DNA from 2 places in the Rhodococcus sp. NPDC058532 genome. Region 1 is predicted to be linked to the other one. Evidence: riboswitches for the same ligand, from Rfam matches in the RefSeq annotation. Region 1 holds a riboswitch; the other holds the start of a gene.
What was found. Region 1 has a riboswitch for cyclic di-AMP ahead of ACFWQG_RS15050 (NlpC/P60 family protein). Riboswitches for the same ligand answer to the same signal wherever they lie in the genome.

Region 1 (7,183 bases):
GGCCCTCCGTGCCACCAGCGGGGTCGGCAGCATCAGCGTGGTGGGATGCCGGACCACCTCGAACGGCTGGGCGGCGTCGAACCTGCGGTGGCTGTCGCCGCGCCACCGCGGCGCGTACACCACCAGCTCGTTCGCGGGCAACGCGGCGGTCAGCGACTGCAGATAGGACTGGATACCACCCGGTCGCGGTGGAAAGTCGTTCGTCACCAACAGGGTTCGGCGCATCCGTCCACCGTATTCGGTACCCGAACCTGCCGCGCCGCAGGGTCGGTCACGAGATCCGCGCCGCGAGCCAGGACCCCCACTGCCCAACCAGTTCCCGGCTGTCGATTCCGAGGGTCCGTTCGATCCGCTCGTCGGCAACCGGCGCCTCGACGGGTCCCGCCGCCAGTTCCCGGTACAGCGACCGCAGCCGGTCCTCCCCGAACTGGTCCGCGATGAACGCCGCCACCGTCCACGCCGATTCGTATGCGACCGTTGCGCGTTCACCACCTGCCGCGAAGTCCGCGTCGGCGGGCAGTCGGTCCGGGGGTCCGTGCATCGCGACGGCGGCGGACACGGTCGGAGCGACCGCATGGACGTCGACACCGGAGCCGCGGTGTCCGACGTAGTCCGCAAACCCCTCCAGCATCCACATCGGCGACCCGTCGAGGGTGTCGGCCCGGGTGGCGATGTGGGTGAGTTCGTGACGCAGCACCGACCGCCGGGCCCCCTCGGTCAGGCGGTTGCCCGCGGTGGGGCTGAACACGACCCGCTGCCCGGTGACGGCACCGGAGTCCGGCGCGACCGCATCGGAGGTCGCGACGGCCGCGATGTCGGCGCCGCTGTGCTCGGTGCCGACCTGCGCGGCGAACTCGTCCTGCTCGGCGGTCACCAGCACCACCGCTCGGCGGGACCAGTTCGGACCCCACATTTCGGTGACGGCGGGCACCGCCGCCACGAGGTCGGCGGCGACCGCGTCGACCCGCTCGTCCTGCCACGGATGGCCGATGACCACCGATGTCCCGCCGTCGGTCTGCACGGTCCGGACGGTCACCGGGCCGAAATCCCAGGGCCCACGCCAGGTTCGGCGGTCGTACTCCGGGAGCGGACGGTCGGAGACGAGTTTCCACTGCTCGCCGCGCCGCGCCACCACCAACGCCACCGGCTTGCGGGTCGGCCCAAGATCGGCGCCCGCGATCGCGTAGCGCAGATACACCTGCGGCGCCCACACATCGGTGGCCTGCAGTTGCTCGGCGAGGTCGGTCGGCACCGGCGTTTCCGGGCCGCGGCCGATCTCGTACCCGAAGTCGGCCAGCGGCACCGCGGCCAGCGCGTGCATCCTCCGCACCTCGGAGGGCAGGAATTCGGGCATCGCGCCCGGGTCGAACAGCGCGGCGAGCGCGGGCTCGTCCCCGGCGCGGACGGCCGCCGACCATCGGTCCAGCAGGTCGCGGACCCCGGTGCGGCGCGCCTCCTCGAACGGGTTGGCCTGCTCCGCGGTTGGCGCCTGCTGCGATTCGACGGAGGGCTGCTGCAGCACCAGGCCGGCCGCGCCAGCGACGACGGTCAGCAACCCGGCCAGCGCCAGCGCCTCCCAGGTCCGGATCGTGCGGCGAGCCGGCCGCGGCGCGTCCCCCCGTTCGATGATCAGTACCGGCGCGCGCCGTAGAACGGGTACGCGTCGACCGGCGCCACCTTCACCGGGACGCCGAAGGTGGAGGCGTGCACGATGTTCCCGTTGCCCGTGTACATCCCCACGTGCGAGGCGTCGGAGTAGTAGAGCACCAGGTCGCCCGGCTGCAGGTTCTCCTTGCGGACGGGGGTTCCGCCCGCGGCCTGCGCCTGACTCGAGCGGGGCAGGACCTTGCCGATCTGCTTGTACGCCCACACCATCAGGCCCGAGCAGTCGTAGCCGTCGGGTCCGGTCGCGCCCCACACGTAGGGCTTGCCGACCTGGGTGAGCGCCGCCTGCACGGCACTGGAGTTCGCGCCGGGGACCAGGCCGGCGAGGACCGTCGACGGGTCGAAGCCGGGCGGGAACGCGGACCCGGCGAGGGTGTCCTTCTCCGCGCTGGTCAGATCCGCGAACGCGGCCGTGACCTGGGATATCTGGCCCTGCAGGTCGCTCTGGGTTCGCTGCAGGTCGTCGCTGATCGAGCGGGCGTGCTCGGTGGCCGTCCTCGCGTCGTCCGCGGATTGCCGGGACGACTCCTCCGCGGCGACCGCGGCGTCGCTCGCCTCGGTGAACTCGCGGACCTGCGCGGCGGTGTCCGCGGAGAGCACGCTGAGCGTCGACATCTGGTCGAGGAGCTGCTGCGGCGAGTCCGACACCATCACCGCGAACAGCCGGTTGACGCGGCCGCCCTGATAGTTGGCGACGGTGAGCCGGTCCACCGCGGGCTGGAACCGGGCCATCGTCGCCCTGGCCTCGTCGAGACGGCGCAGGTCCTGCTCGTGCCGGGCCTCGGCGTCGCGCTGCACGGACAGCTTGGAGTCGAGGTCGATCTGCGCGTTGTGCATCGCCTCGGTGGTCTGTTCGGCCTTGCGGGACAGGTCCGCGAGCCGCTCGAGCGCGGCCGTCGGGTTGTCGATCGCGGGGTCGGCCACCGCGGGCCCGGTGCCCGCCGCGACGAGAACGAGTGAAAGCAGCCCGGTTGCGATCGCGGTAGACCGCGTCCTCAGTGACGCCACGTGCCGGGTGCTCCTGTTCTTTTCTTCACCGAAAGGTCTCGGCAAGGTTACGGAACGGCCCGCCGTGATGTCCACCCCGGTGTTCCGGACATTCCGCCCGCCGGTGACCCACCCCCGCATACGCCGACGGGCCCGCCGATCCGGTGTGGATCGACGGGCCCGTCGGCGGCTGGGCCGCCACGCTTCTTCCCCGAGCGTGGCGAGCGGCGATGTCAGTAGCGGCGGGCGCCGTCCATCGGCATCGAGGCGATCGGGGCGCGCTTGACCGGGGTGCCGGAGGTGGCGGCGTGGATGACCTCACCGTTGCCCGCGTAGATCCCCGAGTGCGATCCGCCGTAGAAGGACACGACGTCACCGGGCTGCAGCGCGTTGGTGGCCACCGGCGTTCCCGCTGCCGCCTGGTCGTAGCTGGTGCGCGGCAGGTTCAGGCCCGCCTGCTTGAAGGCCCACTGGATCAGGCCGGAGCAGTCGAAGGCGTCCGGGCCTGCGGCACCCCACACGTACGGCGAGCCAATCTTGCTGGCTGCCGCCTCGACGGCCTTCTGGCCTGCGGTGAGAATGGGGGCAGGGGCGGGCGCGGGGGCGCCGGGGAGGACCGGGAGCTGCGGGAGCCCGGGGATCTCGATGGTCTGCGCGGGAACGCCGGGGATGTCGAAGGTGCCGACGCCGGGAACCGTGACGGGCTCGGCAAGGGCGGGCGCCGCGGAGGCGGTGATCGCGCCGACGGCGAGAATGCCTGCGACGGCGACGCGCCGGGCCTTGATGATCGGTGTTGCCACGAAAGGAGGGGCCTTTCTTCCATTCTGCCGCCGACCGGGTTAGCTGACGGGTTCGGGCTGGGAAGATCAGCCCTACCCGGCGGCGCGCGGCTGCGCTCCGACGGGATTCACCCCAGTGGAAACGTGGGTCCCCGATTCGATTCCCTTGCGGGCCATCGATTAGGCGGTACCTCGCGATGCTGCGCCGGTGTGGCGCGGCAAGACTCCGCAAGGTCTCAACGAGATTACGAAAGGCCCCCGCCGCTGTCGATTCGACCGGGCGAGCAAACCGGACAATTGTCGCGTTTCGCCCACCAACCGACCGTCCGGCCCGATCTTGATCACAAACCGATAACGACCACCTGGTCTGTGTTCACCCGCCGCCTGCCGCGGACCCGGCGACGACGCCCGTCACCCGCACCAGCACGGTTCGTTCGTCCAGTTCAGTACCCTGCGGGCGATCACAACCGACCACTCGGTCGGCGCGGGGCCGCCCGCCGCATGGAGCCCGCAACCCGGTAGCGACATCCGCCGGGCGGGACGGCGGCGCCGACCCGACGCCGACGGCAAATCCGGATCCGTGTGACGCTCGTCTCAACACGGCCGGAACGGCGTGTCGGCGGGCCTGTCGGTGCCGCCGCCTAGCCTCGGCCAGGTGAGTTCCCGTGACGCCGCACACCAGCTGACGTTCGACGAGCTGGACACCCCGCTGCGGGACACCACCTTCGTCGTCGTCGACCTCGAGACCACCGGCAGCAGCGCAGGCGAGGACGCCATCACCGAGATCGGCGCGGTCAAGATCCGCGGCGGTGAGGTGATCGGCGAACTCGGCACCCTCGTCGACCCCGGTCGCACCGTGCCCCCGTACATCGTCCAGCTCACCGGCATCACCTCCGCGATGCTCGTCGACGCCCCGCGCATCGAGCGGGCGCTGCCCAGCTTCCTCGAGTTCGCCCGCGGCGCCGTCCTCGTCGCCCACAACGCACCGTTCGACGTCGGATTCCTGAAGGCCGCGGCGTCGCGGCTCGACCTCGCCTGGCCGCCGTTCCAGGTGCTGTGCACGGTCAAGCTCGCCCGCCGGGTGCTGTCCAGGGAGGAGGCGCCGTCGGTGAAGCTGTCCGCCCTTGCCGACCTGTTCCAGGTCACCACCCGACCCACGCACCGGGCCCTCGACGACGCCCGCGCCACCGTCGACGTTCTGCACGCCCTGATCGAGCGGGTCGGCAACCTCGGCGTGCACAGCTATCCCGAGCTCGTCGATTACCTGCCCAACGTGTCGGCGGCCCAACGGGGCAAGCGGGGGCTCGCCGCGCACCTGCCCCGCACCCCCGGCGTCTATCTGTTCCGCGGCCCCTCCGACGAGGTCCTCTACGTCGGCACCGCCGTGAACCTGCAGCGCCGGGTCCGCGGCTACTTCACCGGATCCGAGACCCGTGCCCGGATGAAGGAGATGGTGGCCCTCGCCACCCGCGTCGACCACGTCGAGTGCGCGCACGGGCTTGAGGCCGCGGTGCGCGAACTGCGCCTGCTCGCCGCGCACGCCCCGCCCTACAACCGCCGCTCGAAGTTCCCGAAACGCGCGTGGTGGATCACCATGACCGAGGAACCGTTTCCCCGGTTCTCGATCACGCGGACGCCGCGACCCGACGCCCTCGGCCCGTTCACGAGCCGCACCGACGCCGCCGACGTGGCAGCCACGATCGCCGAAGCATGCCGAATCCGCAGCTGCACCAAAAAGATTCGACCCGATCAGCTGCACGGGGCGGACTGCCCGGACGCGGCGGTCGGCGGCTGCCCGGCCGGCGGGGAGCCGCAGGACCCGGCCGGGTACGGCGCGGCCGTCGACGCCGCCCGCGCCCTCATCCGCGGCGCCGACGACACCGCCCTGCACCGGCTGCGCGCCCGGATCGACCACCTCGCGACCACCGAACTGTTCGAGAGCGCCGCCCGGCAGCGGGACCGCACCGCCGCCCTCGGCACGGCGCTGCGCCGCTGCCAACGGCTCGCCGCGGTCGCCGCCGTCGACGAACTGATCGCGGCCCGCCCCCGCGACGGCGGCGGCTGGGAGTTCGCGGTGATCCGCAGCGGCAGGCTCGCCTCCGCGGGTGTCGCGCAGCGGGGCGTCCCGCCGATGCCGGTGGTGGACGCCCTGACGCTGTCCGCGGAGGCGGTGCTGCCCGACCCGTCGCCGCTGCGTGGCGCGACGGCAGGGGAGGTCGGGTTGATCGCGTCCTGGCTCGACGGCCCCGGCGTTCGGATCGTCCGCACCAGCCACGGGTACGCCGAACCCGCGCACGGTGCAGGCGCGTGGCAGCAGTGGTGCGCGCTCGCGCGGGGCGCGGCGTCCTAGGCTGAGGACCACCCACCCCTGTTAGTAAGGAGCGAGATGATCAACGCCATCGTCCTCATTCACGCCGAGGCGAACCGCATCCCCGAGACCGCGCAGGCCGTCGCCGACATCACCGGGGTGTCCGAGGTGTACTCGTGCGCGGGCGACGTCGATCTGATCGCGATCGTCAAGGTCCGCGACCACGAGCAGATCGCCGATGTGGTGACGGGCTCGATCAACAAGGTGGACGGGGTGCTGCGCACCACCACCCACATCGCGTTCCGTTCCTATGCGAGCGCGGACGTCGAGGCCGCCTTCTCCATCGGCGAGTGACACCGGCCTGCGCCGCCGCCGCGCCTCGGCGCGGGCTGGCGGTCAGCCGGCGAGGCGGGTACTGACCGCGACCCAGCGGTCCAGCAACGCCGCGGCGGCGCCGCTGTCGATGACCTCGACGGCCCTGCCCATCCCCGCACGCAGGGCCTCGGTCAGGTCGCCGCCCAGGCCGCGATGGGCGGCGATCGCGGCACCCGCATTGAGCACGACAGCGTCGTGCACGGCGCCGCGGTCACCGGCAAGGACCGCCCGCGCGATCACCGCGTTCGCCTCGGCGTCCCCACCCCGCAGGGCGTCCAGCGGCACCCGGGCCACCCCGACCGCGGTCGGATCGATCCGGTCCTCGCGCACCTTCCCACCCTCGACGACGAACACGGTGCTGGTGGTCGAGGTGGTGATCTCGTCCAGTCCGTCGTCGCCGCGGACCACCAGCGCCGTCACCCCGCGCTCGGCGAGCACGCCGGCGACCACCGGCTGCAGGTCCGCGAACGCGCACCCGATCAGGCCGGCGCGGGGGCGGGCCGGGTTGGTCAACGGTCCGAGCACGTTAAACACCGTCGGGATGCCGATCTCCTTGCGGGGACCGGACGTGAACCGGAACGCCGGATGGAACGTCGGCGCGAAGCAGAAGCCGATCCCCACCTCACGCACGCACGCCGCGACCGCGGCCGGGTCCAGGCTGATCCGGACACCGAGCGCCTCGAGCACGTCCGCACCGCCGCTCTTCGACGACGCGGCCCGGTTGCCGTGCTTGACGACCCGCACCCCGGCCGCCGCGACCACCACCGACGCCATCGTCGAGATGTTCACGGTGTGCTGCCGGTCGCCGCCGGTACCGACGATGTCGACGGCATCGGAATCGACGTCGAGGGGACGGGCGTGCGCGAGCATCGCATCCGCGATCCCCCGCACCTCGGACGGCGTGGGGCCCTTCATCTTCAGCGCGATGCCGAACGCCGCGATCTGGGCGGAGGTGGCGTTGTCGGACATGATCTCGCCCATCGCCCACGAGGCGGTGGCCGCATCGAGATCGCGTCCGTCCGTCAGAGCGCCGAGCACCTCGGGCCACGTCCCCATTCCAACCGCCTCT
Region 2 (7,183 bases), on a different contig from region 1:
TACCGAGTTCGGCGACGATGTCGAGCAGGAATCGGCGTTCGCGGGGCGCCGCCGACGCGCGCGCCTCGTCGGACAGCGCCGCGATCGGCTTGTCATTCGGGTCCCGCAACCCCACCAGCCACGGCAGGCGCTGCAGGTTCAGCCACACCTGCGCGAGCAGTTGCCACCGATGCGCCGCGGCCGCGTCGAGCCAGCCGTCCGCGGCCGCGGTCGGCGCCCAGTAGTCCTCGCCGGTGTCGGCGGCGGGCGGCGGGTCGGGGAGACCGCTGGAGATCAGGCCCGCCCCGGCCTGCAACTCAAGCAGCAGCGCGAGCCGCGACTCGTCGACGCCGACGATCTTGGCCAGCCTGCGGATCTCCCGGACGCCGAGTCCGCCGGCCCGGAGGCTGGGCGCGGGGTGGTCGCCGAGCGCAACGAGGAGGCGCTCGCAGTGCCGGAGCAGTTCCAGCGCCTCGCCCGCGGCCGCGGCGTTTACCTCGGCGATCCGGTGTTTGCTGCCGCGGATCGTCGGCGGGGTCAGCGTGGTCGGGTCGGTGATGGTCTCGCCGCGCAACGCCTGCCCCACCTGGACGGGCAGTTCGACGGTCTGCTCGTCCCGCCAGGACAGTAGGCCCGCCGCGAGCAGCCGCTGCACGGGCCGATCCGGTGGGGTGCCCGGCGCGGCGTCACGGGTCCGGCCGACCGGGGAACTGTGCGCGAGGGTGTCCAGCAGTCGTCGCTCGTCCGCGGTCAGCGCGTCGAGCGCGGCGGTGATCTGGTCGGGTGTCAGGGCCGTCGTTGCCGGGTCCAGCCGCCACGAGAGGGCCTCGACGGCCGCCGGGGTCACCCGCAACACCGTCGTCCCCCACACCAGGGCCCGCTGCCGCAGCGCGGCAAGGGCACGGTCAACGGCCCGGGCGGGTGCCCGCCCGGCCACCGCGTCCGCGAGCTGGTCCCGCCGCACCCCGGCCGCCGTCGCGCCGTCGCGGCCGAGCAACCCGAGCAGGGTGAGTTCGAGCACGTCGAGGTCGTCGGCGACGCGAAGCACCGAGACGCGCTGCTCCGCCCGGGACGCCAGCACCGTCAGGGTCGACGGGGGCGGGACGGCCAGGTCGGGGCGCAGCCGCAGCAGGTCTGCCAGCTCGGCGTCGGTGCGGGTGGCGAGCCAGGACGCGAGGCTGTCGGGGGCGGCGTCGGTGTCGGTCATCGCATCCAACATTAGTGACCTGGGCTGTACGGGATACGAGGTCGATGTCAAAATGGCCTCGTGGCTAACAATGCGAGCAAGCGATACGTCGACAACGGCTGGCCGGAGCACGTCAAGGAGGGCGACCACGCGGTCACCGAGCTCTCGTCGACGCGGTCCGGTGGGCTCTCCCCGTTCGGTGAGGAGACCGAGTTCCCGCGGCCGGTGTCCGAGCTGCCCTACGTCCATCCCGTCACCGTCATCAACCGCTGACGCCAAGGCGAGCAGCAGAAAGGCCCCGCACCGGTTTGGTGCGGGGCCTTTCTCGTGCACTGGCTAGCGCTGTGCGACCAGCGGCGCGTAGGTCTTGAGGAAGTCGATGACCTGCGGGTTGAGCTTCGCCTGCTCGTACAGGGACTCGACCTGCGGGTCGACGGCGATGCCCCGGGCCTTCACGGCCTGCAGGGTGCTGTCGAGCCGGTCGAACACATCGGCGGTGCCGTCGGTGGTGGGGATGCTGGTGACGTCGGGGGCCTCCGCGGCGGGCGCCGGCGCGGGGGTCTCGGCCGCGGCGGCCGGAGCGCTGCGCTGCGTCGGCGCGCTGGCCAGCCCGAGGCTGGACGAGCAGGACGGCCAGGCGCCCCACCCCTGCGAGGCGAGGACCTTCTCGGCGACGGCGATCTGCTGCTCGCGGCTGGCCTGGTTGGCGGTGGCCGCGTACTCGCCGCCGCCGTGGGAGGTCCACGTGCTGGGGGAGAACTGCAGCCCGCCGTGGTAGCCGTTGCCGGTGTTGATCGACCAGTTGCCGCCTGCCTCGCACTGCGCGAGACGGTCCCAGTCGGAGTCGGGGGCAGCGCTTGCGGGGGCCGCGAAGGCCGCGCCGGCAGCGCCGAAGACTGCGGTGGTGACGACGACCTTGGCTGCCGTCTTGCGGGTGTTCGTGGGCTTGCGATGGCGTCCAGCACTCATGGGGTTTTCCTCTCCGCACGCGCCTGCGAGGTCAGCTGTCGGGTTCGGGCTGAGAGGTCGCCCGGCCGTGTTCGCTCCGTGACCGGCGCAAACAGCGGCTTCACCCCAAGGGAGGCCTGGTGCATGCCTCCCGGTGTCCACTGGGGACGTGGGTCCCCCGTCCTTGTCCCTGGGTTGATCTGTGGGAATCCGTTCCGCGGGACAAGGTTTGGCGCGGCGGTTCGGACTGGCCGGAACACCGACCGGTGACGACCGTACGTGGCCGATCGCGGTGAGTCATCTCCTACGGGAACGGCGTGTTTCCCGCGGTTTCGGCCGACCGCACCGGCGTCTGTGCAGGTCAGCTGGTTGCGGCTCGGTCGAGACCCGGCTGTGACCCAACCGTTATGTGAGGCAGATCACATGGCTCCGCTGGTGTTTTCGGACCCGCCGCGGGGCCGGTCCGCGCCAACGCGACCAGGGTGGTCGCAGCGATCACCACGAACAGCAACGGGTACACCGCGGCGAAGATCGGTGCCAGCGCCGCGGGCACAGGCACCATGAACAGCCCGATCCCGTACACGCCGTCCGGGAACCCGTGCGCCCAGATCAGTAGCGGAAGCGCGAGCGCGGCAGGCAGCAACCAGGCCACCGCGCGGCCGCTGCGCAACGCCCGATCCATCGCCAGGATCAGCAACGGCACGAACCACACCCAGTGGTGCCCCCACGAGAACGGCGAGACCGCGCACGACGTCAGGCCGCACAGCGTCACCGCGAGCAGCGCGTGCCCGCGCCGGTGCGCGAGGAGAGCCGCGGCAAGGCCGAGTCCGGCGAGGGCGACCGCGACACCGAGCCACAGCAGCCGCGGCGGCTCGGCAAGATGCAGCCACCGCGCCAGCACCCCCGAGGCGGATTGATTCGCAGGCCACGCCGTCTCGCCGATCCGCGTCGAATGCCAGATCACCCCGGTCCAGTAGGCCCGCGAATCGGAGAAGATCACCACACACCCGACCGCGACCGTCGCCGCGAAGCCCGCCACCGCGGTCGCCGCGGCCCGCCACTGCCGGGTGAGTAGCAGATGCACAACGAACAGCGCGGGCGTGAGCTTGATCCCGGCCGCGATGCCCACCCCGATGCCGCGCAGCCTGCTGCCCTCGGGCCTGCCGAGATCCCACACGATCAGCAGCATCAGCAGCAGGTTCACCTGACCCAGCCAGATCGTCGTCCGCACCGGCTCGATGACGCTCAGGACCACGGTCAGCAATCCGGTGGCGACGTACAGGGTGCGGTTGGCGCGGTACCCGAGCTGCCGCCAGCACAGCAGCACCACCAGGTACAGGGCCACGAAGTTCACCAGGTAGCCGAGCAGCGTCGTCATCTCCGGCGAGAACAGGCGCAGCGGCGCGAAGATCACCGCGGAGAACGGCGGGTACGTCCACCACATGCCGCCGTGCAGCGCGTGGTCGTAGAGACCGGCATCGGTCAGGACGGTGGCGCCGCCACTGCGATAGACGAGCAGGTCGAGACCGTTGCGGAAGAACCCCCACAGCGGCTGCCCCAGCGGAATCACCCGGTCGTGCGCGACGACGGTGGCGGCGGCAAGGACGGCGAGGACACCGAGAAACCATGGGCGCGCGGGGAGCGTCCGCCCGGCGCCGGTGCTCGAGGTCCGCTCCGCGTCCGCACTGGAGGGCCGCCCCGCGTCCGTGCTGGAGGCCCGCTCCGTCCCCGTGCTGGAGCTCCGCTCCGCGTCCGTGCGGGGCGGCACACTCATGCCGGATATCCCGCCTGATAGGTGCGGGTCGTCCCGACGTCGACGATGTCCTTGCCCAGCGGCATCAGCGAGATCGGCACCATCTTCAGGTTTGCGATGGCGAGCGGGATTCCGATGATCGTGATCGCCATCGCGACCGCGGTCACCACGTGCCCGATCGCCAGCCAGATCCCGCACAGCACCAGCCAGATCACGTTCCCGATCAACGACCCCACACCCGACGTCGGCTTGTCGACGACCGTCTTGCCGAACGGCCACAGCGCGTACAGGCCGATCCGGAACGACGCGATGCCGAACGGGATGGTGACGATCAGGATGCAGCAGATCACGCCGGCGAGGAAGTAGCCGAGCGCGAGCCACAGCCCGCCGAACACCAGCCAGATGATGTTGAGGACGATCCGCATCAGTGCTCCCCGCCTCGGGTGCGGCGACCCGCGAGCAGGGCCGCGCCGATCCCGCAGAGGAATCCGATCGGGCAGAGCAGGGCCAGCAGATACAGCGCGAGCCCGGGGGTGTGTCCGGTCGCCGCGATGACGAAGATCGCGACCACCGCGATCAGGCCTGCGAAGAACAGGACCATCGCGGTGCGGAACAACAGCCCGCCGCCGGACGGCGTGCTTGCTGGGGAATCGGTGCCGGGGGTTCGTGGTGCCACGCCTCCACGGTATCGCCAGCAAACCCGGGTGCCCGGCAGGGGCACGCGGAGGTAGACTGCGGGCATCGCGTCCCACGCTCGTGGGGCGCGTTCGTTTATGTGGTCGTTTTACGTGGATGAGCAGGTGACGCGGTGCCTACCGGCAAGGTGAAGTGGTACGACGCTGAAAAGGGCTTCGGCTTCCTCTCCCAGGATGAGGGGGAGGACGTCTACGTCCGGTCGTCGGCGCTGCCCGACGGGGTCGAGGCCCTCAAGGCGGGCCAGCGGGTGGAGTTCGGCATGGCCGCCGGTCGGCGTGGCCCCCAGGCGCTGAGCCTGAAGGTGCTCGACCCGGCGCCGAACCTGCGTCAGTCCGGGGCGGGTCGCCGCGACGACGCCGCGCGCAAGCACACCCCCGACGAGTTGCACGGCATGGTCGAGGACATGATCACCCTGCTCGAGGCGAAGGTGCAGCCGGACCTGCGCAAGGGTCGGTACCCGGACCGCAAGACCGCCCAGCGGATTTCCGAGGTGGTCCGGGCCGTCGCCCGCGAACTCGACAGCTGAGTCGCACACCCCCCCGTGGTGAGACGCGAGGAGCCCCCGGTCGTGACCGGGGGCTCCTCGCGTTGGTGCACCGCTCACTCGGCGGAGGGCGCGGCCTCCGGCAGATCCGGCAACGTCTGCAGCGCCCACACCGGCGCGAAGTCCCGGGACGACGGCTGCTGGATGATCACGCCGAGCAGCTGCTCGTTCTCTTGGGTCGGCACCGTCACCGAGTAGTTCTCGTCCGGGGTGTAGTCCCGGTAGCCCTCGAACACCTCGCCGGTGCGCGGGTCGCCGAACTGGACGTTGAGCCGCCACTCGCCGGCCGCGATGTCCCTCGGCAGGGACAGCTGCAGGGGGGAGCCCGCGGGCACCGGCAGGTACGCGACCGTGAGGTCGGCGCAGCGCATGGTCGAGTCGCAGACACCCGCCTCGACGTCGACGGTCTTGCCGTGCGCATAGGCGGTGATCGTGGGCAGGGTCTCCGGGGCGTCGCGGACGAGCAACGCGGTGACGGTGGCGAGACCGCCCGCGGCAACCAGCGCCACCACGACCACCGCCGCGAGGATCTTCTTCGTCCGGGCTTGCAAGCTCATAGTTTCCATTCTCGGTCGTCGGGCCCGCCCGGGGTGGCGGGATCGTGGTCAGGTGGTGCGGGCGCCGGGGCCGACGGGGGCCTCCTGGTGCGCGTGCTCGGGGCGCTTGCCGCCGAGTCCCGGCAGCAGCGTCCGGCCACGGTACGTGAGGACGGTCTGGGCCAGGCCGAGGGCCAGCACCACCGACACGACGGTGAAGCCGATCCAGTACTGGGTGGGCAGCAGGACCCCCAGTGCGCCGCCGAGGACCCAGCTCAGCTGCAGCACCGTTTCGGAACGACCGAATCCGGACGCGATGGACTCCTCGGGCAGGTCCTGTTGCAGCGAGGCGTCGAGCGACACCTTCGCCAGCGCGCTCGCCCCGGACGCGACGAGGGTGGCGAGTGCCGCGGTGAGCAGGCTATCGGTGACCGCGGCGACGACCGCGACCGCGGTCACCGCCGCCGTGCAGCGCAGCACGACGACGGCGGGCCTGCCCAGCTTCAGTCGGGCCCCGGTCGCGTTGCCCGCGAAGTTGCCGATGCCCGCCGCCGCGCCGACCAGGCCGAGCATCGCCGCCTGCATCCACGGCTCGTGTTCGGTGCGCGACTTCGCGACAAACGCGATGTACAGCGTCAGGAATCCGGTGAGCACACGGATGGTGCCGTTTCCCCACAGCCCGGTGATGGTCGCGCGGCCGAGCGGCTGCCGGCGCTTCTCGGGCGCGATCGCCTCCCGCTGCTCGCGGGTGATCACCTCGGTGACGGCGTCGTCGCCGTGGTAGGTGAGGGTCGCGGGCACCTCGCCCTCGGTGACCTCCACCCAGGCGGGGATGCGCATGCTCAGGTACGCGCCGAGGACGGTGAGCGCGGCCGTGAACCAGAGCACCCCGGTGGAGTGGAATGCGAATGCGATCGCGCCCGCTGCGCCGCCAGCGACGATGGTGCCGCCGATCAGTCCGAACACCGTCAACCGCGAATTGGTGCGGACCAGGTCGATGTCCGGGGGAAGCACGCGCGGGGTCACGGCACTCTTGAGCACCGAGAACGACTTGCTCAGCACCATCATCCCCAGCGCGCACGGGTACAGCGCCCAGCTGTCGAAGTTGAACACCAGCAACACCGCAAGGACGGTCCGCAGCGCGAACGACGCGGCGAGCGCAATCCGCCGACCGCGCTGCAGCCGGTCGAGTGCCGGTCCGATCAACGGGGCGATGACCGCGAACGGGGCGATCGTGATCAGCAGATACAGTGCCACCTTCGTCTTGTCCTCGCCGGTGGCCGCGGAGAAGAACAGGGTGTTGGCGAGGGCGACGGCGAGCGCGGCGTCGGTCGCGAAGTTCGCCATCACCGCATACGTCAGGTGGGTCAGCCCCGACTTGTCGGCGCCGTCGGCGGTCGCGGCCCTGCGGAACGTCGCGATGCCGCGGTTGGTCAGTTCCCTGCTGCGCATCGCCGCGACCCGCGTGACCGTCAGTTTGCGTGGAATCGGTGGCGGCTTCGGGCCGCCCTGCCTCGGCGCCCGGACCTGCTCGGTCCGCT

Region 2: another riboswitch for cyclic di-AMP. It lies ahead of ACFWQG_RS18090 (transglycosylase family protein); the one in region 1 lies ahead of ACFWQG_RS15050 (NlpC/P60 family protein).

The regions. Positions count from the first base shown of each region.
Region 1 covers NZ_JBHXNU010000011.1:157,583-164,765, reverse strand. The annotation lists gene ACFWQG_RS15065 (glycosyltransferase family 4 protein) at 1-225, opposite strand, end outside; gene ACFWQG_RS15060 (peptidase MA family metallohydrolase) at 272-1,555, opposite strand; gene ACFWQG_RS15055 (NlpC/P60 family protein) at 1,630-2,673, opposite strand; gene ACFWQG_RS15050 (NlpC/P60 family protein) at 2,886-3,452, opposite strand; cyclic di-AMP (ydaO/yuaA leader) riboswitch at 3,465-3,628, opposite strand; gene ACFWQG_RS15045 (DEDD exonuclease domain-containing protein) at 4,087-5,781, shown strand; gene ACFWQG_RS15040 (Lrp/AsnC family transcriptional regulator) at 5,818-6,093, shown strand; gene trpD (anthranilate phosphoribosyltransferase) at 6,136-7,170, opposite strand.
Region 2 covers NZ_JBHXNU010000016.1:35,018-42,200, reverse strand. The annotation lists gene ACFWQG_RS18100 (helicase-associated domain-containing protein) at 1-1,186, opposite strand, end outside; gene ACFWQG_RS18095 (hypothetical protein) at 1,247-1,438, shown strand; gene ACFWQG_RS18090 (transglycosylase family protein) at 1,502-2,134, opposite strand; cyclic di-AMP (ydaO/yuaA leader) riboswitch at 2,139-2,324, opposite strand; gene ACFWQG_RS18085 (glycosyltransferase 87 family protein) at 2,475-3,887, opposite strand; gene ACFWQG_RS18080 (YccF domain-containing protein) at 3,884-4,291, opposite strand; gene ACFWQG_RS18075 (hypothetical protein) at 4,291-4,542, opposite strand; gene ACFWQG_RS18070 (cold-shock protein) at 4,675-5,088, shown strand; gene ACFWQG_RS18065 (DUF2771 family protein) at 5,163-5,663, opposite strand; gene ACFWQG_RS18060 (MFS transporter) at 5,712-7,183, opposite strand, start outside.